DNA from 4 places in the Roseibium sp. RKSG952 genome. Region 1 is predicted to be linked to each of the others. Evidence: riboswitches for the same ligand, from Rfam matches in the RefSeq annotation. Region 1 holds a riboswitch; each other region holds the start of a gene.
The links. A riboswitch is a leader RNA that binds a small molecule or an ion and turns the genes downstream of it on or off. The one in region 1 is predicted to bind cobalamin.
Positions count from the first base shown of each region.

Region 2: another riboswitch for cobalamin. It lies ahead of nrdH (glutaredoxin-like protein NrdH); the one in region 1 lies ahead of E1297_RS40785 (DUF1636 domain-containing protein).
Region 3: another riboswitch for cobalamin. It lies ahead of E1297_RS15010 (hypothetical protein); the one in region 1 lies ahead of E1297_RS40785 (DUF1636 domain-containing protein).
Region 4: another riboswitch for cobalamin. It lies ahead of E1297_RS48355 (CbtB domain-containing protein); the one in region 1 lies ahead of E1297_RS40785 (DUF1636 domain-containing protein).

Region 1 is NZ_SMMF01000959.1:155,884-163,808, forward strand. It holds gene E1297_RS40765 (tetratricopeptide repeat protein) at 1-1,106, opposite strand, end outside; gene E1297_RS40770 (alkyl/aryl-sulfatase) at 1,410-3,464, shown strand; gene E1297_RS40775 (hypothetical protein) at 3,679-3,900, shown strand; gene E1297_RS40780 (hypothetical protein) at 3,897-4,400, shown strand; cobalamin riboswitch at 4,460-4,667, shown strand; gene E1297_RS40785 (DUF1636 domain-containing protein) at 4,908-5,264, shown strand; gene E1297_RS40790 (ABC transporter ATP-binding protein) at 5,261-6,037, shown strand; gene E1297_RS40795 (ABC transporter substrate-binding protein) at 6,050-7,000, shown strand; gene E1297_RS40800 (iron ABC transporter permease) at 7,002-7,925, shown strand, end outside.
Region 2 is NZ_SMMF01000962.1:354,314-362,238, forward strand. It holds gene nrdE (class 1b ribonucleoside-diphosphate reductase subunit alpha) at 1-1,955, opposite strand, end outside; gene nrdI (class Ib ribonucleoside-diphosphate reductase assembly flavoprotein NrdI) at 1,937-2,350, opposite strand; gene nrdH (glutaredoxin-like protein NrdH) at 2,366-2,587, opposite strand; cobalamin riboswitch at 2,669-2,861, opposite strand; cobalamin riboswitch at 2,987-3,193, shown strand; gene E1297_RS45790 (ferredoxin) at 3,281-4,000, shown strand; gene E1297_RS45795 (ABC transporter substrate-binding protein) at 3,987-4,919, shown strand; gene E1297_RS45800 (iron ABC transporter permease) at 4,920-5,927, shown strand; gene E1297_RS45805 (ABC transporter ATP-binding protein) at 5,917-6,672, shown strand; gene E1297_RS45810 (TetR family transcriptional regulator C-terminal domain-containing protein) at 6,949-7,590, opposite strand; gene E1297_RS45815 (ABC transporter permease) at 7,852-7,925, shown strand, end outside.
Region 3 is NZ_SMMF01000892.1:24,602-32,526, forward strand. It holds gene msrB (peptide-methionine (R)-S-oxide reductase MsrB) at 1-175, shown strand, start outside; gene E1297_RS14975 (hypothetical protein) at 286-471, shown strand; gene E1297_RS14980 (DUF995 domain-containing protein) at 671-1,135, shown strand; gene E1297_RS14985 (hypothetical protein) at 1,193-1,783, opposite strand; gene E1297_RS14990 (iron ABC transporter permease) at 2,111-3,100, opposite strand; gene E1297_RS14995 (ABC transporter substrate-binding protein) at 3,200-4,135, opposite strand; gene E1297_RS15000 (ABC transporter ATP-binding protein) at 4,156-4,929, opposite strand; gene E1297_RS15005 (DUF1636 domain-containing protein) at 4,926-5,330, opposite strand; gene E1297_RS15010 (hypothetical protein) at 5,340-5,633, opposite strand; cobalamin riboswitch at 5,754-5,966, opposite strand; gene E1297_RS15015 (ABC transporter substrate-binding protein) at 6,027-6,989, opposite strand; gene E1297_RS15020 (delta-class carbonic anhydrase) at 7,227-7,925, opposite strand, start outside.
Region 4 is NZ_SMMF01000963.1:444,338-452,262, forward strand. It holds gene cobA (uroporphyrinogen-III C-methyltransferase) at 1-547, shown strand, start outside; gene cobF (precorrin-6A synthase (deacetylating)) at 540-1,283, shown strand; cobalamin riboswitch at 1,327-1,534, shown strand; gene E1297_RS48355 (CbtB domain-containing protein) at 1,570-1,740, shown strand; gene E1297_RS48360 (CbtA family protein) at 1,745-2,443, shown strand; gene E1297_RS48365 (hypothetical protein) at 2,508-3,002, shown strand; gene E1297_RS48370 (DUF1636 domain-containing protein) at 2,999-3,343, opposite strand; gene E1297_RS48375 (DUF302 domain-containing protein) at 3,496-3,960, shown strand; gene E1297_RS48380 (thiamine pyrophosphate-binding protein) at 4,040-5,659, shown strand; gene E1297_RS48385 (CaiB/BaiF CoA-transferase family protein) at 5,646-6,830, shown strand; gene E1297_RS48390 (tetratricopeptide repeat protein) at 7,011-7,925, shown strand, end outside.

The sequences.
Region 1 (7,925 bases):
AGGTTGAACCGGATCTGCTGCAGATAAAGGTTCGACAACACAGCCCAGGCTTCGGCATAACCGGGGTCTTGTTTCACCGCATTCTGAATGCAGGCCAGTACGTCGCCATGCCGCTCAAGATTGATGGTGATCTGATAGCTGTAGTAATCCAGCACGCAATCATAGGCATCGCGATTTCCCGGCGGCGTACGTGCAGCGGTTTGCATCGCGTCCTGCGTCAACAACCCATACTTTCCGGCCAGCTGACCGGTCACATCCCGAACAATCTGATCCTGAGCCGCATAGATCTCGCCCGGGGACGGCCCGACCGTGTAGGAGCGCACCCAGGAATAGCGCCCCTCATTCAAATCGATCAGACGTGCTGACAGGGTGACTTGATCTCCGGTTTCCAACACTGACCCTTCCAGTGCGAAATCCGCCCCGAACTCGTCCCGCAATTGTTGCGGGTCCATCTCCTGCTGGCGATACCGGCTGACAGTACCCAGCGGCAATATCCAGAGATCGCGAAACCGCACCAGTTCGGTGGTCAGCTGCTGCGTAATTCCATCTGCAAGCGTTTCCTGAGCATCATCTGGTGATGTGAAGGGCAGAACAGCGATGACAGGTCCGTTGGGCAATTCCGGATCGCGCCCGATGGCCATTGTGATCTGAACCACCGCAAACCATATCAAACCGAGCAGAAGCCCGAAACCTGCGACGAGATATGGCCAGCGAAAACGCTGTTTGGGTTCGACGCTCGTGTTCGGGTCATCCTGCGAATGCGGTTCGACGATTTCCACGCGCTCAAATCGGGGGGCATATCCACCTTTTGGGATCGACAGCCGGATCGGGTCATTCCGTCCCGGGCCCGCATAATAGCCGTCAATATCCTGACGCAACCGGCGCGCCTCGAGCCGGACAACCGGATCGACTTGCTGATCGAAACTTGCGTCGCGATCAAAGACCGACATGGCGATCGAAACGCCTTTGATCTGATCCGCGCGCCCCGCCAAATACTCATCGACAACATAGGTCAGGAATGCCCGGCGTTGCGGCGTCGCGGCAAAATCCGGGTGCTTCAGTAAGCGCGAAAGCTGTTCGCGGATGTCCTGTTCCGAAATTGTCACTCGTCAGAGCCCCAATACTAAAAGCTTTTAAAACCGGTGAGTTACCGTGTGCGATCAATGGCTCTTACTCTGTTTACCTCGCAGGTAGCAACATGTTCGCACTTCACGGAACGATGCGGATGGCTAGGACGGGCGGACTGTTTGCCAATTTGGCGAGCTTCAAGGGGTCAAGGAGAGCGCCTGAATGTCGGCCATCATCGCTACCGATGCATTTACGTACGCCGCACATAAGCACAGCGACGCCCCTTCTTTTTCTGCCCCGTACGAATTCTGACACCACCATCCACAGGAGCCGTCCTAAATATGGCACGCCGAAACTTTTTGGTACTGACAACCGCGCTGCTGGGCCTCACTGCCAGCGTCGCGATCGCGCAGGAGCATTTTGACCCCAAGGGCAAAGCACCCTCACGCTTCACCGTTGAATTTCAAGAGTTGATGCGTGACTCTCTGCCGTTCGAAGATCAGCGCGACTTTGAAGAAAGCAGCAAGGGCCTGATCGCCGTCCCCGACTACCGTCAGATCAAAACCGAAGACGGCATCGTTGCCTGGGATATCGGCAGCTACGACTTCCTGCTTGAGGAAGGTCAGGAATTCGACTCGATCCACCCGTCGCTGCAGCGTCAGGCAATCCTGAACATGAACTATGGTCTGTTCGAGATTCTGGATGACAAAATCTATCAGGTCCGCGGTTTCGACCTGTCCAACATTTCGTTCATCCGGGGCGACACTGGCTGGATCATCTTTGATCCGCTGGCTTCGAAAGAGACAGCTGCAGCAGCGCTGAAACTGCTGAACGACACGGTCGGCGAACTTCCCGTTAAGGCCGTAGTCTATTCACACTCGCATGCTGACCACTATGGCGGCGTCCGTGGTGTCATCAATGACGAAGACGTTGCAAATGGTGTAGAGGTCATCGCGCCAGCTGGCTTCATGGAACATGCGGTGTCCGAAAACGTCTATGCAGGCAACGTGATGAACCGCCGCCTGTTCTTCCAATATGGCGTGCTGCTGCCGCGTAACCCCTATGGTCACGTGGATCAGTCGATCGGTAAGAACATCTCGGCCGGGACCACCGGCCTGATCGAGCCAACCCGCTATGTCTCGGACGATTATGAAGAGATCACCATTGATGGTGTCCGCATGATCTTCCAGAATACCCCCGGCACCGAAGCCCCTGCCGAGATGAACACTTATTTCCCCGACCTCAAGGCCTTCTGGGCGGCGGAAAACATCACCGGCACAATCCACAATATCTACACCCTGCGCGGTGCACTGGTCCGCGATGCGCTGAGCTGGTCTAAGCACATCAACGATGCGTTGTACGAGTTCGGCCAGGAGGCAGAGGTGATGTTTGCTTCTCACTCCTGGCCACGGTTCGGCAATGACCGCATTCAGGAAGTGATGCGGGCGCAGCGCGATACCTATGCCAACCTCAACAACGGCGTTCTGAACCTCGCCAACAAAGGCGTCACCATCAATGAGGTGCACAATGTCTATGAGGTGCCGGAAAGTCTGCAGCAGCAATGGGCGGCGCGCAGCTATCACGGTTCGGTCGAGCATAACAGCCGTGCGGTTATCAACCGATATCTGGGGTATTGGGATGCTAACCCGACCACGCTGACACCGCTTTCGCCTGAAGACAGCGCACCATTGTTTGTCGAGATGATGGGCGGTGCCGAACCGATCATGGCGAAAGGGCAAGAACTGGTCGATGCCGGCAAGTATTTGGAGGCGACCGAGATCCTCAACAAACTGGTTTATGCCGAACCGCAGAACCAGGCTGCCAAGGACCTGCTGGCCGACGCATTCGAGCAGATCGGGTACCAGAAGGAAAGCCCGTCGGTCCGCAACTCATTCCTGGGCGCGGCCTATGAACTGCGCAACGGTATCCCGCAGGGCGCCACCATCGAAACCACCGGTCCGGATACGATCAAAGCGATGCAAACCACCATGTGGCTGGATTTTCTCGGCATCCGCGTCAACAGCGAAAAAGCGGCAGACATGGAATTCACCATCAACCTGTCGATTCCGGATCGTGATGAACACATCGTGGTAGAAATGAGCAACGCCACCCTGACCCATATCGTTGATCAGACTGCGGAAAACGCCGACCTGTCGATCAGCCTGAACCGCGCTGATCTGGAAAAGGTCATGACCGGCGAACGTAAGCTGACCGACATGCTGGCAGATGGAACCGCCAAATCTGAAGGCGATACCGAGATCGTGGCACAACTGGCCTCGACACTCGATCAGTTCGATCTTGGCTTCGAGCTGATGCCGGGCACCGGCGCGAAGGATCTTACCCCTGAGGCAAACGACTTTGCCCAGCCTGCGCTCGCGAATTCCAACGGCGGCTGATAACCCCATCAGTTAGCTGACCCAGGTTCGCAGGGTTGGCTTTCGCCTTGGAAGGCGGGTTTTCCCGCCGGAAGACGGGCCGTCGCAACCGGTCCGTCTTTTCCTTATTGCTTTTTCCGACTATTTTTGTCAGTTAAGCACCGACCTAGTCAGATTCTCTGGATTCACGCCCGGTCACCGCCCTGCCCGACGCTGACCAAGAGACAACCATATAATGACAAAATCGCTTGCTGACCTGCTGGCCATGGATGCTGTTGCCAGCCGACATGGATGTGCATTGAAACCGAAACTCCTCGAGGCCATCGAAGCCGACCTCCGGTTCCCTGCACATGCCACCGCACCCCGCCCACAAACAGAACTGACCGCAGATGAGCTGCCAGAAAACGTGCTCAGCCTATCGGCGCATTCCCCAAATTCTGAAAGGAAGCGCGCATGAGCTTTTCAGTCTATGGATCAAATGGCGACAGACCAGCTGCGGGCAGACCCGAATTCGATGATTTTGAGCTGGGACTGTTGCCCGTCATGCGGCACTTCATCCTCAGTTTTGCCGATCCCGATACGCAATCGTGGCAACACGCCTATTCCACGGCCATCGAACGCTGGGGCGTTGATCAGGGCCTGAACATCGCGCATCTGGTCTATAAGATCGTCAAGGTCACATTGCATTGCCGCCCGGCGGGGCTGGCATTCAATGACCCGCTTTGCCTTGAACAGCGTGGGTCGCTGACATGCGATGAGCTTGCGCTGATGAAGATGCTGCACCACATGCGGCGCGACAACACGCCCGAAGCGCGCGATGCCGTCAACCTTGTTACAGGCGGCTATCCAGATGCCCATCTGATTCAGGCTGGTCTGACGCTTGCCAATCGCTTTCCGACCGGTACCGACCGACGCGGCGACACATCCCGTCGGCCAATGCTTCGGGTCGTGAAGTAAAAACCTATCCCTGCGTTGACCAAGCCTTCAGCTGGCGCTTGACAACGCTATCGACACCAGACTAGCTGAAACGAGATGGTTCCCGACGGTTTGCCCGAGGGATGAAAATGGGAATACGGTGCGGTGCGTTCTGCGTACCAATGCCGTGACTGCCCCCGCAACTGTAGGCGGAGAGCGAAGCCAAAAGACCACTGGCCCAAAGGCCGGGAAGGTTGGCCAAGCATCGACCCGCAAGTCAGGAGACCTGCCATCAGATGTTCAACCAACCCGGGGCGGGGCGTCCTGGAAGGAGGCTTTGATGGCACGTAATCTGCGTGTGTACATAAACGGCACCTTCTGTCCGCACTTGGCAACAAGTGGAGCGGACCATGCCGGAAGCAACTGAACCCTTCGCTTTGTATTTTCAGAACCGGCAGTGGCACAGCATCGCAAATCCGAGCTGCAATGAATTAACTGTTACGTTATTACATTGCATATCATCCGGATTGTCAGTAAGTGGAGCGCGCAATGCCAGAAAACTCTGATCATTTCCTGTTGATTTGCGAGACTTGTCAGGGCTCGGACATTGCCGATGCGCTTCGAACGGCGATTGCGGACAAGCTTCCGTCCTGCTTCGCAATCCGAGGGGTTTCCTGCATGGCTGGCTGTTCACATCCTACGACTGTTGGCTTTCAGGCTGCGGACAAAGCGCAATACCTGTTCGGTCGCATTAGTTCAGCGCAGGACATTGAAGCGCTGGCCGCGTTTGCCTGGCAATATCAGGACAGTGCTGACGGCTGGACCAATGCTACGGACAGACCCCCTGCCCTTTACACCAAAACCTTGTCGCGCATGCCGCGCATCTTGTCTGGAGGTCAGGCATGACATTTCTGGTTGCCGAAAATCTCGAGTACTATGCATTGAACGGTGATGTTCTGCTGCAGGGTGTGTCCTTTGATCTGGACGAGGGATCAGTACTGGCCATCGCAGGCCCGAACGGCGCGGGCAAAACCACCCTGCTGAACTTGCTATGTGGTGTCGAAACCATCGCGCTTGGGGATGTACTGATACGCGGTCAAAGCCTGCGATCGCTATCCCCTCAGGACCGTGCCCGGACCATCGCTGTAGTAAGCCAGCAGGAACTGCCCGATGGACGGTTACGACTAAGAGACTACGTTGCCTTGGGGCAGATTCCCATCAAAGGCGACCGATCTGTAGATGAACATAAACAGGCATTGGACAGGATATTTGACCTGACCGAGCTGCATCATCTGGCAGGCAAGCAGATGTCGACCCTATCGGGAGGCGAGCGTCAGCGCGCGCATATTGCGCGCGCTCTAGCCCAAAACCCATCCCTGCTGTTTCTGGACGAACCCACCAACCATCTGGATCCCGACGCCAAGGGGCGCATGCTGTCGCTGGTCGCCGATCTGGGCATCACCGTGGTCATGATCGTCCATGACCTGGTCATGATACCGGAATTCGCCACCCATGTTGCGTTGATGAAATCTACCCGCCTGACGGGTTTTGGACCAGTCAGCAACATTCTGACGCCACAGCGCGTGCGCGAAACCTTTGGCGTCGAATACCTGTGTTTTCAACACGAAGACCGGGTGATCCCCGCGCTCGACATCCGAAAAACCAAGCTTACAAACTGACAGGAGCTTTCCATGAACCTGAAACTCTGGCCCGTGGCGTTGATCACCGGCCTCGCCACCAGTGCGGCCGCACATGAGGTCACCGTAGACAATTGCGGCGAACCGCTTGTTTTTGACTCAACGCCCGAACGGTTGGTCGTGCACGACATGAACATGACTGACATGGCCTTTGCGCTTGGCCTGCAGGACAAGATCGTTGGTCTGACCGGCATCACCGGTTGGTACAAGACCAGCCCGGAATTCGATACGCTGCGCGGTGACATCCCCGAACTGGCGCCGAAATACCCCACCGTCGAAAATCTAGTAGCGGTAGAACCCGATCTGTTCTTTGCCGGGTGGTACTATGGCATGAAGCCCGGCGGCGAAGTCACTCCGGACACGCTGGCCCCCTTTGGTATCAAGACCATGGTCCTGACCGAAAGCTGCGTGCATCTGAACAAGGACCGCCCCGAAGCCAGCATGGACCTGTTGTTCGATGACGTTCTGCGTCTGGGCAAAGTTATGCATGTAGAGGACAAGGCCGAAGCTTTGGTCGATGGCTGGAAAGGCCAGTTGTCCGCCATTGAAGCCAAAACCGCAGATCTGGCGAAACCCCGCGTCTTCCTGCTGGATGGTCCGGCTGATGCGCCTTTTACCGCGGGCAAGTTCGCAATCCCTGACGCGATGATCACTGCCGCTGGTGGCGAAAACGTAACCCATGATCTGGACACCAGCTGGGGCCGCACCTCGTGGGAGGCAGTCGCCGCCACGAACCCTGAATTCCTGGTTCTGCTGGACTACCAGACCGGCAACGGCGCTGCGGATACCTTCAAATTCCTGCAGGAGCACCCCGTGATGTCCCAGACCGACGCAGTCAAGAATGAACGCTGGATCGGTCTGCGCTACGAAGAGTTGACACCAGGACCGGCAAACATCGAAGCGATCGAGAAAATGGCGCGCGAAATGCACGCCGAGATCAACTGATATGGGCCCGTTAGGCCGGACAACACTGCTGGGGGCGGCCGTTCTGGTCGCCCTTTTGCTGGTGTCGACAATCTATGGCACCACGCCGATCCCTGTTGCGGACGTCCTGACCGCCATTTCGCTTGGCACTGGCATCAGCGAAGGCGACATGTCCCCGCTGCATCGGATCGTGTTCGACCTGCGTTTACCACGCGCTCTTTTTGCCGCGGTGATCGGCGCGGGTCTTGGTGTGGTCGGGGTCGTGCTTCAGACCACCACTCGAAACGATCTTGCCGACCCGTTTCTGTTCGGCCTTTCCTCTGGCGCTGCCGCGGGTGCAGTTCTGGTCATCACCGTCACTGGTGATGTTCTGGGCATCTGGACCCTGCCGCTTGCAGCCTTTTGCGGTGGTCTCATCGCATCCGGGGTTGTTCTGGCTTTGGTGCAGAGCTTACGCACAAGTGCACCGGAAAAACTGATCCTTGCCGGGCTTTCGGTCTCATTCCTGTTCTCGGCAATTACCAACTATCTGATCTTTGCCGGCGACAACCGTGCTGCTCATTCCGTGATATTCTGGATGCTGGGCGGGCTTGGACTGGCGCGGTGGGAAACCTTCCCTCTTGTTCTTGCAGGGCTTGGCCTGATCCTAGCCTATGCACTCTATCGCAGCCGATGGCTGGATGCGCTGCTGACCGGAGACTTCACCGCTTCGACTCTGGGCATACCTGTCAAAGGACTGCGATACAGACTGTTCTTTGCAGCAGCCTTGGCGACGGCAGCGTTTGTATCTGTGGCGGGCGTGATCGGGTTCGTCGGCCTTATGGTCCCGCACATTGCACGCGGTATTGCCGGGCCACTTCACAAGAACCTGTTGATAACGGCAGCGCTTGTAGGAGCGGTGCTGCTGACCCTCTCGGACATCCTGTCCAGGCTTCTGCTGGCACCA
Region 2 (7,925 bases), on a different contig from region 1:
TGATCCACATGTTCGGTGGCCGCCGCGTAGGTATCGATCAGCGCCTCTGGGCCGATCTCATAGGCATCGCGGTAGTATTCCAGATTGTCGTTATCCATGAAGGCCGCCGGATAATAGACGCGGCCGATCTTGCCCTCTTTGCGGATTTCGATCTTGGACACGATGGGGTGGATCGACGAGGTCGAGTTGTTGATATAGCTGATTGACCCGGTGGGCGGCACCGCCTGAAGGTTGCGGTTGTACAGGCCGTGCTTCATCACGTTGGCTTTCAACGCCGCCCAGTCGTCGCGCGTGGGCAGGGTCATGCCGTCGAACAGCGCCTTGACCCTCTCGCTTTCGGGCAGCCAGTCGCGGGTGGTGTATTTGTCGAAGAAGGTGCCCGATGCATAGTCGGAGTCCTCGAACCCCTTGAACGATGTCTTGCGTTCCTGCGCCAATTCGCAGGAGGTGCGGATCGCGTGATAGGCCATGGCCGCGAAGTACACCGATGTGAACTCGACACCCTCCGGCGAACCATAGTGGATGTGTTCGCGCGCGAGGAACCCGTGCAGGTTCATCTGGCCCAGACCGATCGCGTGGCTTTCATCGTTGCCCCGACGCACCGACGGCACCGAGTCGATTGCCGACATTTCGGACACCGCCGTCAGTGCGCGGATCGCAGCGCCTACAGTGCGGCCCAGATCACCGCCATCCATCGTTTTGGCAATGTTCAGCGAGCCGAGGTTGCAGGAGATATCCGTCCCCAGATGGGAATAGCTGAGGTCATCGTTGAATTCGGACGCTTCATTGACCTGCAAAATCTCGGAACACAGGTTCGACATGTTGATCCTGCCCGCGATGGGGTTCATCCGGTTCACCGTGTCTTCGAACATCACGTATGGATAACCGGATTCGAACTGAATCTCGGCAATGGTCTGGAAGAATTCCCGCGCATTGACCTTGGATTTGCGGATGCGCTTGTCATCGACCATCTCGTTGTACTTTTCGGTCACCGAGATTTCCGAGAACGGGACACCGTAGACCTTCTCGACGTCATGGGGCGAGAACAGGTACATATCGGCGTTCTTCTTCGCCAACTCGAAAGTGATGTCAGGGATCACCACGCCAAGGCTCAGCGTCTTGATGCGGATTTTCTCATCCGCGTTTTCGCGCTTGGTGTCGAGGAAGCGCATGATGTCCGGGTGATGCGCGTTCAGGTAGACAGCCCCAGCGCCCTGACGCGCGCCCAGCTGGTTGGCGTAGGAGAAACTATCTTCCAGAAGTTTCATCACCGGTATTACGCCCGAGGACTGGTTTTCAATGCCCTTAATCGGCGCGCCATGTTCGCGAATGTTTGTCAGCAGCAGCGCAACACCTCCGCCGCGCTTGGACAGTTGCAGGGCCGAGTTGATGCCGCGACCGATGCTCTCCATGTTGTCCTCAAGCCGCAGCAGGAAGCATGAAATCAGCTCACCACGTGAGGCTTTGCCTGTGTTCAGGAAAGTCGGTGTGGCAGGTTGGAAGCGGCCTTCGAGGATCTCTTCCATGAAGGACATGGCCAGCGCCTCGTCCCCGCGCGCCAGCGCCAGAGCGGTCATGACGACGCGGTCTTCGTAGCGTTCAAGATAGCGCTGCCCATCTCGGGTTTTCAGCGTGTACGAAGTGTAATACTTGAACGCGCCCAGAAAGGTCGGGAAACGGAACTTCTTGGCATAAGCCGCATCCCAGATCTTGCGCATGAAGTTCTTGGAATACTGGTCCAGCACGGCCTCTTCGTAATAGCCTTCGGACACCAGGTATCCCAGCTTTTCATCCAACGAATGGAAGAACACGGTGTTCTGGTTCACGTGCTGAAGGAAGTATTGCCGAGCGGCCATGCGGTCAGCGTCAAAGCGGATATTCCCCTCACCATCATAGAGGTTCAGCATCGCGTTCAGCGCGTGATAGTCCTGCTCGTTTACGCTGCTGTCGAGCATTGGTGTCTCCCTAGTTTTTCAAGCCCGGTGCGGACACGGGCGATGTCTGTCTCTGTGCCTGCCAGCTCGAACGAATACAGCAGCGGCACGTTGCATTTCTGGGCGATGATGCGACCGGACAGGGCGTAGGTCGCACCAAAATTACGGTTGCCTGTGCCGATCACCCCGATGATCCCGGCGCGGCGGGCCGGGTCGTTCAAAAAGCGGATCACTTGTTTCGGAACCGCCCCGCGTCCTTCGCCGTCGGCATAGGTCGGGCAGATCAGAACATAAGGATCTTCAGGGTCCGGCAGCGGGTCCATCCCAGTTGGAATGCGGAAAGAGGTCAGGCCCAGCCGCGAGATAAAGCGGTGGGTGTTTCCGGATTTCGATGAGAAATAGACCAGCGCCGGGATCGGCGCAGTCATAGATCAAACCAATTGGGCGATCATGTCCGGGCGGAAGCCCGACCAGTGGTCACTGCCGGCCACAACGACTGGTGCCTGGCGATAGCCCAGCTCGGTCACATGGGTCATGGCGCTGTCGTCCTGCGTCAGGTCCACGACATCATAATTGATGCCTTTTGCATCCAGCGCTCGGGTGGTCGCGGTGCATTGTACGCAGGCGGGTTTGGAATATACGGTAATGCTCATTTGTCCTCTGTCCTTTTAATCAAAGCCGAGGACGCCATGGGCAAACAAGCCCGCCAAACGCCCCCGAACCCTCCGTTCGTGGTTATCATTCGAGCTTGCGGCAGGTCTCCTGGCTCGCGGATCATCGTTCGATCTGGCCTTCCCAAAAGCGTACTTTCAGTGGCGTGTTCAGCCGAACTTTCCGCTTACAGTTGCGGGGGCAGCGCCGGATTCGAACCGGTTTCCCTCTTAGCTCTCGACAGGAATCGAAAGAACCGAAGCAACACTATATTGGGTTTCACCAGGGCAAGTTGTCAATATATAGAGTGAAGTGTGGCGAACTTCTTTGTCCGCTCGTGCAGGTTCTGGCAAAATACCAGCGATCAGCCAGCACGTACTCTTGTCGAATCAACTTTGCTTGTGTTTTTTCGCCGTGATGGTTCCTTGAGGTGATTGCCGCAAGGATAAAAGGGAATTCGGTGCGGACGTTTATCCAAATCCGAAACTGCCCCCGCAACTGTAAGCGGTGAGCAACCCGTCAGAGCCACTGGATCGCCCAAGATCCGGGAAGGGACGGCAAGCTTTGATCCGCAAGTCAGGAGACCTGCCATCATCTGGATGTAACCAACCGGGCGGAGGGCCCGAGGAGGATGAGATGATGGATATCTTCGGGCCAGTGCATTGTGCCGAGCTGCCTCCTGTTTCGGGGCAGAGATGGACGCATTTATTTATTTGATTTCGGCAAATTACGTCAGCCAATCCCGGTTCCGCCACCTTGCAAACGCTCTGATTGAGGCCGCGCATACAGAAGCCCGCGCTGTCAGGTTGGAGGCATCCGGTGATGGGCTTTGGCATGCTTTAGATGATCTCACGGAGCAGGGAGCCAAGCGCATCGAGTTGCGTCCAATTGGCTTGCCGTTTTCCCAGAGCCTCGAAAACTGGTTGCCAAATGCGGCAGCAAGCTGGTTGCACAGGCGGACAGAAAACGCACCCGAGCTGTTCTTCGCCAAACCGCTGCAAATGGATTCAGACGTCATTCGGACTGCCGCAAATGCAGATGTTTTGCTGAAACCGATTAGGCCGAAACCTTCCGGTGAGCTCGGCAAAGGGTGGGACAGCCCTCCTGCCTTTCGCCACCATCTACTCGTCTGTGCAGGCCCGCGATGTCACCTGAAAGACGCCCCCAATCTGGTGGATGCGCTTAAAAAAGAACTCGGCCATGCGGGCAAAAGTTCTGAATGTCTGGTGACCACAACCGGCTGCCTGTTTCCCTGCAATGCCGGGCCAGTGATCGTCCACTATCCACACGGCGATTGGTATCGCGTGGAGAGCCTGGACGACATTCGGACCTTTGTTTCTCAGGCGCTGGGCGCCGGAACCACTCCTCGATCACTGCTTATTCATCAAACAGGAGATACACATGAACCTGCTTAAATTCTTCGTGCCGCTTGGATTTGTCGCGGCTACAGCCCAGGCCGATCCGGTCACCGTACAAAGCTGCGGGATCGATTACACCTTCGACAAGGCGCCAACGCGGGCGATTACCCTGAACCAGCAAGCGACCGAAGTGATGCTGGCGCTTGGGCTTGAAGGTTCGATGGTTGGTACCGCTTATCTGGACGATGAAATGCCAGCCCAGTGGAAAGCGGCGTTTGAGTCCGTCCCGGTCCTGGCCGAGAAATACCCGGCCGCAGAGGTAGTGCTGGCCAATGAGCCGGATTTTCTGTTCGCGGGTTTTGGGTCCGCATTTTCCGAAGACAACCTTGGATCAGCGCAGAAATGGCATGATCTGGCAATCGGTACCTACCTGGTTGACGCATCCTGCAAGGAAGCGCATCCGAAGGATGTACCTTTGACCATCGAGCCGATCCTGAACGACATCGAAAAGATCGGGCAGATTTTTGATGTTGAAGATCGCGCGGGCAAGCTGATCGCTGAGACCCGTGCGCGTATCGAGGCGGTTCAGACTGACCCGGAAGGGGCTGGCCGTACGGCGTTTATCTACGACAGTGGCGATGAGACACCTTACTCGATCGGTTGCTGCGGAGGGCCTGCTTTGGTCGCAAGAACCGCCGGGCTGAAAAGCATCAGTGACGATGTCGAAGGCACATGGGTTGATCTGGCATGGGAACGCGTGGTCGAGGCAGACCCCGATGTGATCCTGTTGATCGAAGCGAGCTGGTCTTCGGCGGGCGAAAAGCGTGCCTATATGGAAAGCGATCCGGTCTTGTCCGAATTGACCGCTGTTAAAGAGGGTCGGTTCGTCACTGTTCCGTTCTCTGAAACCCTTCTCGGGATGCGTTTTGCCGATGGTGTTGAGAACCTGAACGCCAAACTGGCGGAACTCGAGTAAATGCAATCCCGGTTCCTGGTCCTGTTTCCCACGGCTATGGTCGTAATGGTGCTTGTCGCCATTGCGGGCATTCTGTGGGGGACAGCCGACATAAGCTGGTCGGATCGTGTAGCCATTCTGATGCGCAATGAGGATGCCCCGCGGGGGCTGTCCCTGATTGTGTGGCAGTGGCGCATCCCGCGCGTATTGGCAGTTGGACTGATCGGGGCCGGGCTCGCCCTTGCTGGCGCTTTGATGCAAACGGCCCTGCGCAACCCGATGGCAGACCCCTATCTGATGGGTCTGTCATCCGGTGCTTCTGCGGCAGCGGTCGCGGCGATCATCTGGTTGCCGTCCGAAGTGACCGAAACCGTCGGTGTCCCCCTGATCGCGTTTTCAGGTGCAGCTCTGGCGTTTCTGATGACGCTTGGACTGTCTCAGCAACGTGGGCGTCAGCTTGATCCGCTAATTGTTATTCTGGCGGGCGTTGCAGTCTCGTTGATGTTCCAGTCGGTGACGGCCTTTTTCCTCTATATTGGGGATCCACATGTTACCCGTAACGCCCTGGGCTGGCTCATGGGTACGGCGGCAGGCACAGAGTGGCGAGAGTTGCCCTTGCTTGCGCTGGCACTTGTGATGATTGCTGGCGGGTTCCTGATGCGCGCGAATGCTCTGGACGCGACCTTGTTGGGGGAAGAGCGCGCTCAGGCGCTGGGGATCCGCACAGGGCGCCTGCGCGTCATGATATTCGTGGCAACGGTTGTGCTGACCGGTTTGGCGGTTTCCGTCGCCGGTATCGTCGGCTTTATCGGCCTGATTGTGCCGCATATGGCACGGCTGCTGGTAGGTGCGCGGCACAAGGTTTTACTACCCCTGTCGATGGTGCTGGGGGCGATTGTTTTGATTGCTGTCGACCTTCTATGTAGAACCCTGCTGGCGCCCGAGGAACTGCCGCTTGGTGTGCTCTTGGCCCTGTTTGCGGCACCGCCTTTCATCCTGATACTGAGAGGGTTGCGCCGTGCAGTCTAATCCCGCACTCGATATCCGCAACCTGTCGGTTGACGTCGGTGGCAAGCCATATGTTCAAGGCGTTTCTCTGGCCGCCCCCAAAGGCGAGGTGCATTGCTTGCTTGGTCCTAACGGGGCGGGTAAGACCACTGTTCTTCGTACGATCTACCGCGCTGAGCGCCCTGCAGCAGGTGAAATCGCTGCAGATGGTCGCGATATTGAAGACTATGCCTATCACGAATGGGCGCGGAAATGCGGTGCGTTGGTGCAAAGCTCTGGTTTGCTGGCCGGGTTGACCCCATCGGATATCGTTGAAATTGGTCTGTCTGCTCTTGGCCTGGACGGAGTTGAGCTGGTATTGCGAAGAGATGAAGCACTTAAGCTGGTGGGGCTAATCCAAAAGCGGAATCAGCCTGCCGATCGCCTGTCAGGCGGAGAACTTCAGCGGTGTTACTTTGCTCAGTTGCTGGCCTGTGACCCGGAAATCTACATTCTGGATGAGCCGACCAACCATCTCGATCTTCATTACCAATTGGTGCTGTTGAACGAGGTTAAACGGCGGGGCCGGACGGTTCTTATGACCCTGCATGATCTGAATTTAGTGGCACGATATTGCGATCATGTACATTTGATGAGCAGAGGACGGATCGTCGATCATGGAAAACCGGCGGATGTCCTGTCACGCCAGAACCTGATGGAGCATTTTCTGGTCGACGCACATCTCAACATGCAGTCTTTGGTGATCAATGGTCCGGTGATGAGGTAGTTGTTAGTTTGCTCATCATTGAAGCAGATCAGGTTGGATCAGAAAGGTCCCGATTTTGATATGAAGGTTTATCTCGATGAGAGGTGGGGCAGCGGAGCGTGAAACACAAACTGCTTCATCGGGATCGGAACGAGACCGGCTCGGCGTGACGAAAAAGTCGCGCATTGTTGTCGGTTCAAATGAACTTCTTGCGCCCCTACGATGCTGTCATCGTGTTGATTTAAAGATGGAGATTATCCACTTCCTAAGCGCCTGTTAGGAAACTGGTCCCAAATCTCATTCAATTAACAGGGCACCGCTTAGGTCAAAGTGTTTCGGGAACATTGCCCGCAGAAATCGAAAAACAATTCTCATTGCCTCGGTGCGATCAAATGAATCCGGGTGGAGCAGATAATCGGTCCACATGCCTTCCAACATGGCGAGTGTGCCGTGGGTTGCATCCCGTGCAACCTGATTGGCATGTTCGATGTCGGCTTCTTTCGCAATTCGCGCGAATGCATTGAAGACCAGGTTCCGAAGCTTTGCATCGCGTGTATCTGAAAAGGCTGCTATCGCTGCTCTGTTTCGGGCTTCCCCGCGAAATGCGTACCAAATTGAAACGTTCTTTTTGTTGAGGATGGCTTCACTTAAGTCTCCTCTGACAATCATCTCAATGTGTTCCTGGCCAGTTTGTCCGGTAGTTTCCAGCAGGGCATATATACCGTTGTAATACTGCTCGGACGAGTGCCGGGCAGCCTCGTCAACAAGGTTATCCTTGCCGCCAAAATGTAGGTGGATCATGCCACGAGATAGTTCAGCGCGTTGAATAATTTCGCTGACCGACGTCTCGGAGATTCCTTTTTCCGCAACTGAGTCGAGCACGGCCTCGATAAGAGTAAGGCGATTTCGTTCGCGTATCTGTTGGCGTTTTCCAGTCATTTCTTCCGGTGGTCTTGTTTGTTTTCAGCCTCTTGCAGCGCGTTCTAGCGTCTCTTGGCAGTTTGGCCAGTGCCGCTTGTGAAAATATCAGTTGACACAGCTTGCCTGAAAATTCCAGATTTAAATGGACGATTGTCCATTTTGTGATCGAGATCACCGCGCCACCGAAAGTTAAGTCAGCAGGGAAGCATGGCTGGAGTCATAAGAAGTGAGACGGGCAAAGGCCTTGCCCTAAGCGCGCCTGCGACGCTTTACGTCGGCTTGCTGGTTGCCGTCCCTCTTTGCATTCTGGTTGCCTATAGTTTTTGGACTCAAAACTACGTCGAAATTGATCG
Region 3 (7,925 bases), on a different contig from region 1:
ACCAGATGCGATCACCGAGATCGAGGACCGTTCACATGGCATGGTGCGTACCGAGATCCGCTGCAGCCGATGTGATGCGCATCTGGGCCATGTGTTTCCAGACGGACCACCCCCGACGGGCTTGCGCTATTGCATGAATGGCCACGCCATGCAGTTTGAGCCGGAAGGATCGTGAAACCTCCTTCGGTCTAAACTTACTCGAGACGAAAAACCGGATTTGATCGGCGCGGTCCAGCAAGAACTGTCCCTGTTCCTGCCCCTCAACGGCCTTGCCCCAACTTTATGATGTCGCGGATCTTCGACCTCGCGCAAATCGGCATCGTGCCGTCTTGTGCGGTGGTCCCGCGCGAAGTGTTGCTTGCACACGGGGCGGGATGGCGGATCGGGCTCGTGGTCATGTCCACCGTTGCGGACATGACACTCGACGGCTGGCTTCCGGGGCGGATCCACGACGTCAGCGGACCCTATTAGCCCCCCTCCATCAACGGCATCGCCAGGGCCCTTGTGAATGTCGCGGATAGTGCTCACTCTGGTCCACACGCGCACCGGGCGCAGCAACATGACGCCCAGTTGAGCTGGAATCGCCTCCAAAACAGACCTGTCAAGATGCATTTGCATCTATCGGCGCGGATGATTTCCGGCCACCCTTTTCATATCGCGTTACATTCGAATGGAGGCAAACGTGACTTCTTCCTTATTTCCAATGGCCCTGCTGTTGATTCTCGCACCCGCCACAGCCCTTGCCGGCAAGTTACCAGACACCGCAAAACCTGTTTCAGCAGCGGAACTAACGAAAATATACAGCAACAAGTCGACAAACTGGTCCAAGAGCCGGGCATATTTCGCACCTGACGGAGCTTATTACATTATCGGAAAGAACAAGAACTGGTACGGCACCGGCAAGTGGAATGTAAAAGGCAATCGAATTTGCGCAAGAGTGAAATGGCGAACGGTAGACCGGAAAGACACCGGCAAAGCCCTGAATTGCTGGACTTGGTACAAGGACGGACGCGGCTATGTGATGGTCCATAACAAGGAGGGCCGAAAAAGCGACGACTACTATACCAGCGAAAGGAGCAAATTGTCTCGCGGCGACAAAGTTACCAGGACCTACTACCAACTGTCCCAAAAATAGAACACGAGCCATGCGCGGCCGGCTACATCGCCGATGGTTCTCTCACGATCAACCAAGTCAACTGATCGCACTGAAGGCGCTGACGATCAGCCAGACCTGCGAGAGCAGAACCACACCTACAACAAAGACATGATAGCCGGACCGCTCCACCCGGATGGCAGACAGAACCAAAGCAACGATCGCGAGCTGGCGCACGAGATAGGACGGCCCGAGTTCCTGAAAGTGTTCTATCCCTTTCAGCCGGGTGTCGGCGACATCGACCAGAAACAGAACTGCCAGCAGGCTGTAGATCCACGCCCTCCGGCGCAGAAAATAGTCCTTGTAGCCGGAATACTCCTCCATTTTCTCCGGATAAAGCACCGCGGAAATGAAGAAATAAATCGCCGCAAAAAAGATGTGAAACAGGTAGCTCTCGAAAGTCCATGTATCGACGCTGACGAGCGCAAATTCGAACCACCAGAAAAACGTCACGCCCAGCAACATGTAGAGTGACCAGCCAAGGTGAACGCTGTAGATCGGAATTTTTCCCGGATGCTGAACAAACAGCGCGAGCCCGTTCATGAGCCGCGCCATGCCCAGCCCGACCACCATTCCCATGATGATACGCACATGCACGAACTCGGCCGAACTGGTGGCGGCAGTGTCCATCACGCCTCCTCTTAATCGGGAAAGGCAGCTCCCGGCTGCAAATGGTGGTTGCGCCCAGCCTAGAACATCCGGCAGGTCCCGCTAGAGTGATATTTTTGACGATGCCCTGGACCGGCTGGCGTCAGGGATGATGTGCAAATCGCGGTGAGCAAGTCCGATTACAGGGGCTTTACCGGATCAACCCGGAAAGCCGCTGTTTCAACCGCGTCCGCAGCTCTCCGGTCCCGGCTCTGTGCATTGCTTGACCGGGACGGCAATCCGGTCGACGAAACCGCCTCTCAGAAGCTGACCGGGTTTGACTTGACGAGCCTTTCCCTTGCCCTGTCGTTATCCCTTGCGCCGCAACAGCCAGACGAAGAACACGCCGCCGATCAGGCCGGTGACAATACCGATCGGCATGTCTTCGGGGGCCATCACGGTGCGGGCCAGAATGTCGGCCCAGATCAGGAAAATCGCACCAGCGAGCATGGATGCGGGAATGACGCGTGCATAATTGCCGCCAGCGGCAAACCGGACAATATGCGGGATCATCAACCCGACAAAGCCGATAATGCCTGAAAAGGCGACCATCACGCCGGTGATCAGCGCCCCGGCGACAAAAACCGTCAGACGGAACCGGACAACGGGTATGCCGAGCGTCGAGGCGCTTTCATCGCCGATGGTCATGGCATTCAGATCTCCCGACTTGACCCAAAGCCAAGCGCCGCACAGGCTCAAGACACCAAGCGGAAACAAAAGGTGGCTCCACTGGGCAAGGCCCAACCCACCAAGCATCCAGAACACCACCGTGTGGGTGGCGCGCGGGTCCCCCAGGAAGATCAGGACATTCGCCAGGGCCATGACGATGAAGGACACCGCGACACCGGACAATACCAGCCGGTCGGCGCTGGTGGCCGCCGCAAAGCGCGTGACTGCCAGCACCAGCAGGGTCGCAATCAAGGACCCTGCAAAAGCCATCAGCGGCGCGGTGAGCAGGCCGAGGAACAGGCCGGTGTGAAGCAGCGCCAGAATCGCACCAAAGGCACCGCCGGAAGAAATCCCCAACAGATGCGGGTCGGCCAGCGGATTGCGTGTGACCGACTGGAGCGCGGCCCCGACGACGGCCAGTCCTGCCCCAACGAGGGCTGCCAGAATCACTCTTGGGAACCGGATATCCCAGACGATAGCCTCCCGCCCCTGCGACCAGTCGGCTTCGATCAGCCCGGGTACCATCTTGTTGACGGCAATGCCGAACACGGTGCCGGCCGGGACCGGAACCGCCCCGATGCCAACACCGATCACCATGGACAGGATCAGAAGACCACCTCCGCAAAGCATGGCGGCTCCGAACCCCCAGGCGCGTTTTCCGGCGCGAGGCCGGTCCCCGGAAGCACCTTCAACGGTGGCGGCGGCGTCTTCAATCCTGTCCGTCATGCCTTATTCGCCCCAGAAACCGTTTGCGAGTTTCCGGACCGCCTTGATATTGCGCGGCCCAGGCGTCGCCTCGACATATTCAAGGACGACGAAGCGGTCGTTCCGGACCGCATCAATGCCGTTCAGCGCCGGATTGGACTTCATGAACGCGATCTTCTCGTCGGCCGTGACCTCACCATAATTGACAATCACCACGGCTTCCGGATTGCGGTCAACCACCGTTTCCCAATCGACCCGCGCCCAGCTCTTGTCGAAATCATCAAGCACGTTAACGCCGCCAGCCGCCTCGATCAGGGCTGTCGGCATGGCGTAGCGGCCTGCCGTGAAGGGCCGGTCCTCGCCACTGTCATAAACAAAGACGCGCAAGGGCGCGTCCCCCTTGGCAAGACCTTCGGCGAATTCCGCAAGATCGGCCTTGTAGCCTGCAACAAGCGCTTCAGCCCGGTCCTCGACCCCGAATATCTTTCCAAGGTTGATGAGGTCATTGTACATGTCATCCATGGAGACCTTCGGCTTCTCACCGAGATGGATGCAGGATTCGGTCAGCTCATAGACGTTAATGCCGAACGGCTTGAGGGTTTCCGGCGTCACTTCGCCGCCCACCTTCATGCCATAGTTCCAGCCTGCGAAGTAAAAATCCGCATCCGCGCCGATCAGCACTTCCCTTGTCGGATAATCCGCCGACAGCTCGGGCAGCCGATCCACACCACTGCGCATATTCTCATCAAGCTTGTGCCAGCCGGAAATGCCGGTGTAGCCCACCATGCGATCAGCCAGTCCCAGCACAAGCATCATCTCGGTCAGGTTGACGTCATTGGAGACAGCCGCCTTGGGCGGCTCGTCGAAGGTGACGGAGCGGTTACAGCTTTCGACCGTGGTCTGCGCGAATGCGCTGCCCGATAAAAGCGAAATGCCAAGCGTCAGGGCGATGCGGTTCATAGGGTTTCCTCCTGAGGTTTTTACAAGTGAAAGGTAAAATGCCGGTCGCCGCTCGGCTCCAGCCTCTGGACCTGCGTGCTGACGGAAAAGGCGGCTGCCACCCGGTCCGGGGTCAAAACGGTTTCAGGCGCCCCGAAGGCAAGCGCCTTGCCCCTGGCCAGCACCAGAACGTCATCGCAGAGGCCTGCAGCCATGTTCAGGTCATGCAGACTGGTGACGATGGTGATCGGCAAGCCGCGCAAGAGCGCCATGATCTCAAGCTGATGCCGGATGTCGAGATGGTTGGTCGGCTCGTCGAGAATAAGCAGGCGCGGTTCTTGGCAAAGCGCACGAGCGACCATCACCCGCTGGCGTTCCCCCCCCGACAAGGTACCGAAGGCGCGGGCCTGCAGCGGCCACAGATCCATGCGGATCAGCGCCGCCTCCACGATCTCGCTGTCCCGCGCCCCGCCACGCGCAAAACCCCGCCCGTGGGGGATCCGGCCAAGGGCTGCAATCTCGCGCACGCTTAACGAAAAATCGGCCGCCTGTTCCTGAAGCACGGCGGCGATCTTGCAGGCCGCCGCCCGGGCGCTCAAGCGCCAGATATCATCGCCATCGACAAGAACCCGGCCGGTCCTCGGCTTGTGGAGCCGGTAAAGCAGCCTGAGCAGGGTGGACTTGCCAGCGCCATTGGCTCCGACCACCCCCAGAATACGGCCGGGCGTCAGCTCGAACGAGACCGGATGCAGCAGGACACTCTGCCGGTCCGGCCCCCACGAAGCGCCGTCGACAGCAAGGGCCGCACCGGTCAAGACACGTTCACCTTGCTGGATTCGCTGGCGATCATCGCGGCAGGTATGCGGGCCAGCGTGGTGCGGCGCAACTTCCCCGGACGGGTCGGTGACGAACACCATCCGTCTTCCAGACCCCGGTATTGGGCGGCAAAGGCGACCAGATCGTCGATATCCTCGTCCGGATCGATGTCACCGAACAGATACGTGGCCTTGCCGCTCGCCCGGTAGGCCACCGTGCAGGGCCGTGAACACCCGGCCATGCAGGCTATCCCGGACACCTCGAAGGACGCGCCGGTGAGCGGCGCCGCAACAGCCAAGGCGTCCTGCAACTTTTTCATCAGTTCGAAACCGGGACGGCAGTCGCTGCCCTGGTGACGGCACGTCGTGCAGACGAAAATCCTGTGGGTGTCTTCAGCCATTGCTTCGCCTCACGCTCCTGCCCCGCCGGGTCCGTCTGCACCCTTGTTCACGCCGTCATAGTTTTCCGGCGCAATGCCTTGCGATCTCTTCAGCGCCGAATGAGCGGCTGCCCTTGCGGGCACCGCCGCCCCCGTCATGCCATCGGGGTTTGTGTTTTGTAATGTTATTACATTACAATTGTCAAAGCCTGCAATGGGCTCCGTCGCGCCATTGTGAAGCATCGCCCGCGCGGCGCGGTCGCTCAGACTGGCGGCAAAGTCAGCCGCATTCAGAAGAGGAAGTGGTTCGGTCGTCCGGGACATATCGCCCTCCGCGATTGCGCGAGGTGCGGACAAGGACGGTCAGACCGGATTTTGGCGAGGCAGAAAGCCTGCAGGAACAAATCATGTCATCAGCCTTCTCCGGGACACCCCGCCCGGGTTGCGTTTCAGATCGTCCATGGCAGGTCTCCTGACTTGCGGGTCACTGCTTGCCTGAACCTTCCCGGGGCTTACCGGTGGCGTTTTCAGGGTCGCTCGCCGCTCACAGTTGCGGGGGCAGTCACGGATTTGGCGCCTGATAGCTACACCTCACCATGTTCCCTTTTCATTCCGATCCAAAGCATGGACCCGGAAACCATGAACACCTCTTTCCTAGAGCGTGGCAGACTTGCGGTCAATGCGATCAGGCGGCAGGGTTAGGTTCTCAACCGACTTCTAATGTGGGACTACGGCTTCATCTTGAATGATCCTGGCCGCTTCCGCCCACACATCGATGTCTTTAAACACATCCGGGTAGAGATAATGTGCTGCCTGTAACAGAACGACCTGACGTGCAATCGGCCCATTGGCCTCAACCCAGTGATCGCTAACGTAATGCACGCGGTCATTTTTCACCGCGAAGAGCAATTGCCAGGCGGGGCTGGTTTCGTACATGCTTCCAGCACCGTAGTCGTATACAAAAATGACATCCGGGTTCTTGTCGAGAAGCGTCTCAAGCCCGACTTCCATGCCGAATTTGCCGCCCGGCGACATCGGGCCCATGACATTCTCACCGCCGATGGCAGAAAGAATCCCGGCAGTCGTGTTTTCGGTATGAAATGCAAAGGGAGATTTTCCGCCCCACATCACCACAAAACTCGGGTGCGTGTCCTTGGGCGCTTTTTCGGCAACATCTGCCAAAAGCGCTCGAAAATCGGCATTCAACTTCCGCCCACGCTCCGGCTTCCCAAGAATTTCCGACAATTCCGCCGTATCGTCAAAGCTGCTTTCCAGAAGCACCTGATCATAGGCCAGGTAGGAGGCGATCGACTGCAGCTGTTCGGCATTTGCCTCGGTGTGGCGGCGGATGGCAACAATCAGGTCCGGTGCGGCCTCGGACAACACTTCGAGATTCGGCTTTGCGCGCTGGCCGAGCTGTACCATGTCAGCTGTTTTGCCGAGAAGAAAATCGGGATGCCGGTTCGCAACCATATAACTTGTCGCGACCGGCTGAATGCCTAGCGCCAGCGCGACATCGGTTGCGAAATAGGAGAGGCTGGCAAGGCGTTTCGGCGCATCAGGCACTTCAACCTCGACACCACGGTCATCAATGATCGAACGGCTACCGGCCTCCGTCTGCGGCCCAAGCAGAAGAGCACCGCCAACAAATGCGGCCGCAAAAACAATCCCTGATTTCATGTCTGACCGACCCTTGGCCCAAATCACTCAAGCTCCATTTATGCGTCAGCAACTGCACCCGCTGAAAGTTTGCCTTGCAAAACTCCACAAGTTTCTAATTTTCATATATTATAATTATTTACATGCTTTCTTTCGCGCAGGCCTTGCATAGCCTCATGACGACCTGCGGGCATCTAGTCACAACACTTCACAGATCCGGGACAGCCGAGCTGCCCCGGAGTCGAAGCGGATTTTGCACTATTGTTCAATCGGTGACAGCAAGGCCGGATTGACCACCAGATTGCGAACGCCATGCGCCCCATGTTCCTCAAACGGATTGTCTTTTAACCAAGAGTCGACCGAGGAAATATTAACCTTGATTACCTTCGGTCGGACCGACCAGCTGACTTGAAATGGAGAGGCTTCCTCATTGTATACCGGGCCGGTGGTCGAGCCGATGTAATTCACCGGTTTACCCGCACCGGTTGGCAGGTTGATTGCCTGATGATAGCCGTTCGCCTCGCCTACCATGTTCAATTCGGTGAAATCGGCTGCAGTTTCATCATTTACAAGAACGAACACAAATGCCTCTACCCGCAACTGCGGATTTACCGTTACGTCATCCATGCAGGCATTCAAGGTGGGGCCGGGGGCGACTGCTGCTGTTGAATACACATAGTGGGCTTCAATCGTGTCTCCCGGCTTCAAATCACCATGCGGACCGCCCCCCACCTGAACACCAAGAGGCCGCAACTCTTCCTGCGTCAGCTGACCCGAATAGAGATACCCGGTCCCGTTTCCCTCGCCATCGCCGTTGCCAGCATAGTTCGTGAACTCCCCGCCCTTGTGTTCCGCCCCCTCATGGAAATGAATGTTACAGAGATTCATTCGGGTACGATCCGGAGCAGTTGCAAACACGATCGGATTGGCCCCCTCGTTGCTGTCGATGTCACGCGG
Region 4 (7,925 bases), on a different contig from region 1:
CCCCTCACCCAAGCAGGATCATGTGAGCCGTCTGCTGGTCGACTATGCACAAACCGGTGCACATGTCGTTCGCTTGAAATCAGGTGACGGAGGTATGTTCGGGCGGCTTGAAGAAGAACTGGTCGCGCTGAAGGCGGCGGGGATCGAGTATGAAATCATTCCCGGAATTCCATCTGCCGTCGCCGCCGCGGCAGCCGCAGGCATTCCGCTGACCCGCCGCCTGACAGCACGCCGTGTACAATTTGTCACCGGCCACGATGTCAGCGGCAAGCTGCCCGAAGATCTGAACCTGTCGGCGTTGGCGGATTCGGGGGCGACCTCAGTTGTTTTCATGGGCAAACGCACTTTCCCGCTGCTTGTCGAGGCGCTGCATGCACACGGTCTGCCCTTGGACACGCCCGCGCTGATGGCAGAATCTGTCTCGACACCCGATCAGTCGCTGCACCGCTCGACCATCGGAGCGTTGTCGGAACGGCTGCAGTCTGAAATCGGAACAGCCCCGGCACTGATACTCTATGGACCGCTGGCGGAGTTCGATGATGTATGAACTGAGCCTGATAGGGATCGGTACAGGCAATCCGGATCACGTGACATTTCAGGGTGCGGAGGCTATTCGTGTAGCTGATCTGATCCTGATCCCGCGCAAGGGTGAGAACAAGGCAGATCTTGCCGGCGTACGTGAGAAGATCATTTCTCAAGTCACTGAAGCGCCTCCGCAAATCGCCTATTTCGACATCCCCAAGCGTAGGGCCGATGATGGCTATCTGCGTGGGGTGGATGAATGGCATGATGCAATCGCACTGCGCTGGCAGGAAGCGATCGCATCCCATCCTGACGCACAAAACGTGGCCCTACTGATCTGGGGCGACCCCTCACTTTATGACAGTTCGCTGCGAATCGCTGCGCGCCTCTCACCGCAACCGATCAAACGGGTGATTCCCGGTATTACCGCCCTGCAGGCTCTGACCGCAGCACATGGGATTCCGATCAACGATATCGGCGCGCCTTATGTCGTTACAACCGGTCGCCGTATCCGGGACGAGGGTTGGCCTGAGGCTGCTTCAACCGTCGCAGTGATGCTGGACGGCGAATGTTCGTTCCAGAGCCTTGATATGGCAAATTATGACATCTGGTGGGGCGCTTACGTCGGTATGGAAGAAGAAATCCTGATCAGCGGAACCTTGTCCGAAGTTTGTGATGAGATTCTCTCAACTCGTGCACAGGCAAGGGCTGATCATGGCTGGATCATGGACATATACGTTCTGAAAAAGCGCGTGATTTGACCGAAAACGTCGCAAATGGCGATTGCGTAAACCTGCGCATCGCGGCTAAATGATCGGGTCTGGTCCTGCCGGAGAAATCCGGATGCTAAGAGGGAATGTGGTGCGACTTCGTCTGAGGTCAAAGCCAAAGCCGCCCCCGCGACTGTAAGCGGTGAGCCCCTGTTCAACCAGCCACTCCCGAATTCGGGGGGAAGGCGAACAGAGGCACCGACCCGCGAGCCAGGAGACCTGCCAGGCGAACGTAGAAACACCAGCCGTCGGGTGCGACGGCACTGGAGGACAAGAAATGACGACACAAACTCAAACAGCATCTGCTGCAAAGACAGGCTTTCTGCCGGTAATGTTCGCAGTGGTTCTGGGCTTGGGTATTATCACCCTGACCGGACATGTTCAGGCATCTGGCTTGCATGACGCTGCACATGACGTGCGCCACGCAACCGGTTTCCCCTGCCACTAAGCAGATGTTCAGTCGCATTCTGACCAGCGCGTTGTTCGCTGGTGCTGCAGCGGGGCTGATTGCCGCCTTGCTGCAGCTTGTATTTGTGCAACCCGTTCTGTTGCACGCCGAGCTCTACGAGTCCGGTGAGCTGGTGCATTTCGGCGGGGAAGCTATCACGGCCCATCCCGAGCTACCGGGCATGTTCTCAGAGCTTACACGCGACGCGCTGAGCGTCATCTTCACCATGCTCACCTATACTGGTTATGCACTGGTTCTGGTTGCCCTTATGTCAGTGGCCGAGGGTCAGGGACACAAGATCGATGGTCGCACAGGTGTTCTGTGGGGTCTGGCGGGCTTTATCGCGGTTCACTTTGCACCCGGCTTTAGCCTGGCACCCGAAGTACCCGGCGTTGCAGCTGCAGATGTCTACGCACGCCAAGTCTGGTGGTTCGCCACTGTCGCGGCTGCGGCGGTTGCCATGTGGCTGATTGCGTTTGGTGGCAACATCATCAGCTACGTGATTGCGGCAGCGTTGCTCGTTGCTCCACATCTGATCGGCGCACCCGAACCGGATGTCTTCACCGGACCGGTCCCAACCGAAATCGGCGCTCTGTTTGCCGCACGTGCTTTTGGCATCGGCCTTGTCGCATGGGTTCTGGTTGGCGCATTTGCCGGCTACTTCTGGCAAAGCGAAGGCAAACGCGCCGAAGCAGCAGCCTGATACCCCAACATGTCATCCCGCCGGGCCCTGCCCGGCGGGTTCTTTTTTGGCTCAAGGAATAGAAATGGCTCGCTCACTTGCCCTCTTTGCAATTGGTCTGGTCTTTGGCGGCGGCGCTGGTTTCGTTCTCGCCGCGGCCAATGGCGTCACATTTGACGGCCACGACCATGCGGACCCCAATCAGCATGGCGGTTCTCATGCCGAAGCCATGGCGCATGATCACTCGACCGCCATCAACCTGCCTGCCGGTCAGGATGCGCCCGGTCTGGAAATTGCGGTAACGCAGGACCCAATGGCCGGATGGAACCTGCATGTCATGCCTCGGAACTTTCGGTTTGCGCCCGAAAACGCCTCTGCTGCGGACAATCCCGGTGAAGGCCACGCACATGTCTACGTGAATGGCACGAAACTCGCCCGCCTTTATGGCAACTGGATGCACATCTCTGATCTGCCCAAGGGCGAGGTTGAGATTAAGGTATCGCTGAATGCCAACAGCCACAGCCCGCTGATGGTTGAAGACGTGCCGGTCAGTGCTTCGTTAACTGTACAGGTGGACTAAAGCGCCGGAATACGCGCCCTCAAACACAAGCGAAGTCGCCCACATGGTCGGGCGTCTTCGATCCAGCCTGCAGGGCTGTCCAGATACGCCCGACAAGTCGCAGCAATATCATCCGCATCTGCAACGATATCGATCCCCGAGAAAACATATGACGCCATGCCTTCGCCCTGCAGGGCGATCGACGTTGGTTCGCTGCATCCACTGAAACAGGCGTGTTCTGCGATTTCGATCTCCGCCGCAAGGTCGATGCCGGTTAATGCCGCTTGTACGGCTTGCCGTTCGGCATCACGATCGCGCGTGCCGGAACAACTGGTGCAAATTAATAGCCGGGTCTGCGCCAAATACGTTTCACCTTAATCTTGAGTTCCGCTGTTTCTGAAGCTTTCAGCGCTGTGACACAAGCCCGTGGTCGCGATGAGCGCACGAGAATGTGAGTGCACCGGAAAGTGATATCTGGCATCAATCTCACACTCAAACCCTTGGAGGTTGCTTGATGAAATCGCTTTGGTCTGCGCTTTGTCTGTTCGCTCTGCCTGCATGGGCTGAGTTTACGGAACCACTTTCTGGCTGGGCTGTCTATCCGACCGACAAGAGTTATCAGCAGCTCGTGGACGATACAAAAAGCGCCGTGAAAGAAAACGGTCTGATCGTGGTAACGCAGGCCGGACCGACCAAAGCGGCCGCTGCCCGGGGGATTACGATCCCCGGAAATCGCGTGATTGGCGTTTTCAACAATGACTATGCAGTTCGCGTTCTCGAGACTTCGACAGCGGCTATGATCGAAGCCCCGATCCGGTTCTATGTAACCGAGAATGATGATGGCACAGCCACCCTGTCCTACAAGACACCCAGCTTTGTATTTGCCCCATATGTCTATGAGGGTGGCGAGCCTTTGGCCGACATTGCCGAAGAATTGGACGATAAGTTTCAGGCCATTGCTGAAAGCGCAGTCAAATAGTCACACTGGCGTGATGCGCCTTGCGTCCCGGGGCGTCCTCCGCAATCTGCTGCGTAACACGAATTTCGGAGCATGACTGATGCAGGACCTGTCCCCCCGCGCTGCTGATCTTTTGGCCCAAAGGCTGTATGAGGCCGGTTGCCGCCACGCATTTGGTATGCCCGGCGGTGAGGTTCTGACACTGGTCGATGCGCTCGAACAGGCTGGAATCACCTTCCATCTGACCAAGCACGAAAACGCTGCGGGATTCATGGCCGAGGCCGCGCATCACCGCGATGGCGCACCCGCCATTCTGGTGGCAACACTTGGTCCGGGGGCGATGAACGGCATCAATGTGGTTGCGAATGCGCTGCAGGACCGAGTGCCGATGATTGTACTGACAGGTTGCGTCGATGCAGACGAGGCGCTGACCTACACGCATCAGGTCATGGATCACAGTCAGGTCTACCGGTCCATAACCAAGGGGACCTTTCTGCTGACCGCAGAAGGTGCTGACATCATCGCTGACAAAGCCGTATCACTGGCCAATCAACCCCGGCCCGGTCCGGTGCACATTGATGTGCCGATCTCGGTCGCTGACACCCGCGTCAGCAACAGCAAACGCCGCCGCCTGGCAAAACCCGCTGCCGTTGCACCAGAGGGTGACTGTCTGGAAAAAGCCCGCCGTTGGGTGGCCAATGCCGAACGACCCCTCGCCATCATCGGGCTGGATGTTCTGTATGATGACTCTCGCAGTGTCGTGTGCGCGTTTCTGGAACATTTCGGGATTCCCTTTGTGACCACTTACAAGGCCAAGGGGATCGTGCCCGAGAACAACCCGCTATGCCTAGGGGGCGCAGGGTTATCTCCGTTGGCCGACAAGCATCTGGTGCCCCTGGTTGAACAAGCTGACCTGATCCTCTGCTTGGGATACGATCCAATCGAGATGCGCCCCGGCTGGCGCGAGATCTGGGATCCCGAAGACAAACGCGTGATCGATATCTCTGCGGTGGTGAATGATCACTACATGCATCAGGCGGGTCTGAACCTGGTTGCTGACACCGCTGCCACACTCGAAGCCATCGCAAAAGGCAACCCGGCACGTGCGACATGGCCTGATGGAGAACCGGAGCAGGTTAAAGAAGCGCTTAGCAAGGCTTTTCCAAGTGACGACGAATGGGGCCCTGCCGCGGTAATAGCCGAGACAAGGGATGTACTGCCCAAGGAAACGCTTGCCACAGCTGACAGCGGTGCGCACCGCATCCTGCTCAGCCAGATGTGGCAGTGCCACGAGGCGCGCGGGCTGATCCAATCGTCGGCCTTGTGCACGATGGGTTGTGCCGTTCCGATGGCAATTGGCCTCAAACTGGTCGAGCCGGATCGCCCGGTCATCAGCTTTTCAGGGGATGCGGGTTTCCTGATGGTGGCCGGTGAGCTATCCACCGCCGCTGAGATGGGCGGAAATCCTATCTTCCTGGTTTTCGTCGACGCCAGCCTCGCGCTGATCGAATTGAAGCAACGACAGCGTCAAATGGGCAACCGTGGAGTAGATTTTGACCGTCATGATTTTGCCGCCATGGGACGCGCGTTCGGCGGGTACGGTCATACCGTCCGAAACCGTGAGGAACTGCGAACGGCATTGGATGCGGCTGTGAAAGCCGATCGCTTCACCGTCATCGCGGCAGAAATTGACCGTGGAGGGTATGATGGCCGGATCTGAGGGGCCACTGAAGGGCGTCAAGGTTCTGGACCTGTCCCGCATTCTGGCCGGTCCTACCTGCACACAATTGCTGGGTGATCTGGGTGCCACCGTGATCAAAATTGAAAACCCGGCCACGGGCGGCGATGACACTCGCCAATGGGGTCCGCCTTATGTCGAGGATACCGACGGTAATCGTTCGGACCTTAGTGCCTATTTCATGGCCGCCAACCGCAACAAGAAATCCGTCGCGATTGACATCACGACCTCTGAGGGACAATCGGAAATTCGTCGATTGGCCTCGCACGCCGATATCCTGATCGAGAATTTCAAACCCGGCGGGTTGGCAAAATACGGTCTGGACTACGAGACCTTGTCAAAAGATCTACCGGGGCTCGTCTACTGTTCGATCTCAGGCTACGGACAAACCGGCCCCAACTCGGCCAAGCCGGGGTATGATCTCATGGCGCAGGGCTACGGCGGCATCATGTCACTGACCGGCGAGCCCGAAGGCGCACCTATGAAAGTAGGAGTTGGCATCGCGGATGTGATGTGCGGGATGTATGCCAGTGTTGGTATTCTGGCAGCCTTGCGCCACCGCGACTTGACCGGTGAAGGGCAACAGATCGATCTGGCCCTTGTCGATGCTCAGATTGCATGGCTCATCAACGAAGGCGTCAACTACCTGACATCTGGCAGCGTACCGCAGCGGCGTGGGAACGGTCATCCGAACATCGTCCCTTACGACGTTTACGAAACTGCAGATGGGCATGTTATTTTAGCAGTCGGAAATGACAGCCAGTTCCGGCGTTTTTGCGGGTACATCGGGCTTCCGGAACTGGCCGACGACCCACGCTTCGCCACCAATCCGGCGCGACTGCAGAACCGTGACGCACTTAACGTGGTGCTGCGTCCGGCGATGCAAAAGGTTGATACAAGCTCGGCAATCAATGCGCTGGAGGAATTGAAAGTTCCCGTTGGACCAGTGCAGTCGCTGGATCAGGTTTTTGGCACCGAACAGGTTGCTGCAAGACAGATGCAGATCGCCATGCAGGCTGATCCGGGTGAGGTTCAACTGATCGGAAATCCACTCAAACTCTCACGCACGCCTGTAACATATCGCACTGCGCCACCTGGGTTTGGTGCCGATACTCGGGCCGTTCTGGATGCCGAAAACCCATTTGAGGATTGAAACACTCTGATCATTTAGGCGGCATGTTGCTGAAACATGCCCTTGAATCGGCGGTTTTTTTCGCTTTTTACGCACACAGCTTTTCACCAATTCGAGAGCAGGGTCGATACTGTTACGACCCGCCCGCAGACTCTGATAAATCGAACAGTGTCAAATATCGCAAGCAGATTGGACCCAAGTATGAAACAAGACGTTTTTGGACAAATGAATACTCTGACCAAGCCCGAGAGCGTCGAGGCTTGGGATGGTGTTCTGCTTGGGTTCATGGCGCATGCGGCAATCACACCCCAACATTTGGGAAAAGTTCTGGAGCTGGAACCTGATTTCGCATTGGGTCACGCGATCAAGGGGCTGTTCATGGTCTTGCTGGGTCGGCGTGAAATGCTGCCGGTCGCGGCAGACGCACTTACAGCCGCCAATACCGCAATGGAGCGTAAGCCCGTTTCTGCCCGCGAAAAACAGTATGTTGAGGCTTTGGCACTTTATCTTGCCGACCTTCCCTCGCAAGCCGTGCAAAAATTCGAAGAGATACTAAGGTCACATCCGCAAGATACGCTTGCGATGAAACTAAGTCATGCGACCCGTTTCGTTCTGGGGGATTCGCAGGGTATGCGTCGCTCGATCGAGCGGGTGCTGCCCACCTATGAACCCGACCACGCGGGCCGAGGCTATCTGCTGGGCTGCCACTCATTCGCGCTGGAAGAGACCGGTGCCTACGAAAAGGCCGAAATCGCCGGGCGTCAGGCTCTTTGGATGGTTTCAGATGATGCGTGGGGCCTGCACGCGGTCGCGCACGTGCACGAGATGACGGGTAATGCGCAACTCGGCCTCGACTGGCTGGCAGGACGTGAAGCCGCCTGGGCGCACTGCAACAACTTCCGCTATCACGTCTGGTGGCACAAAGCGCTGATGCATCTGGATCTTGGTCAGGTTGATCGGGTGATCGAACTTTACGATCAGAGCATCCGCAAAGACAAAACCGACGACTATCGCGATATTTCAAATGCCACATCGTTGCTGTCCCGACTTGAGTTGGAGGGCGTAAATGTCGGTGATCGTTGGGAAGAACTGGCCGACCTCAGCGCCGCTCGGACC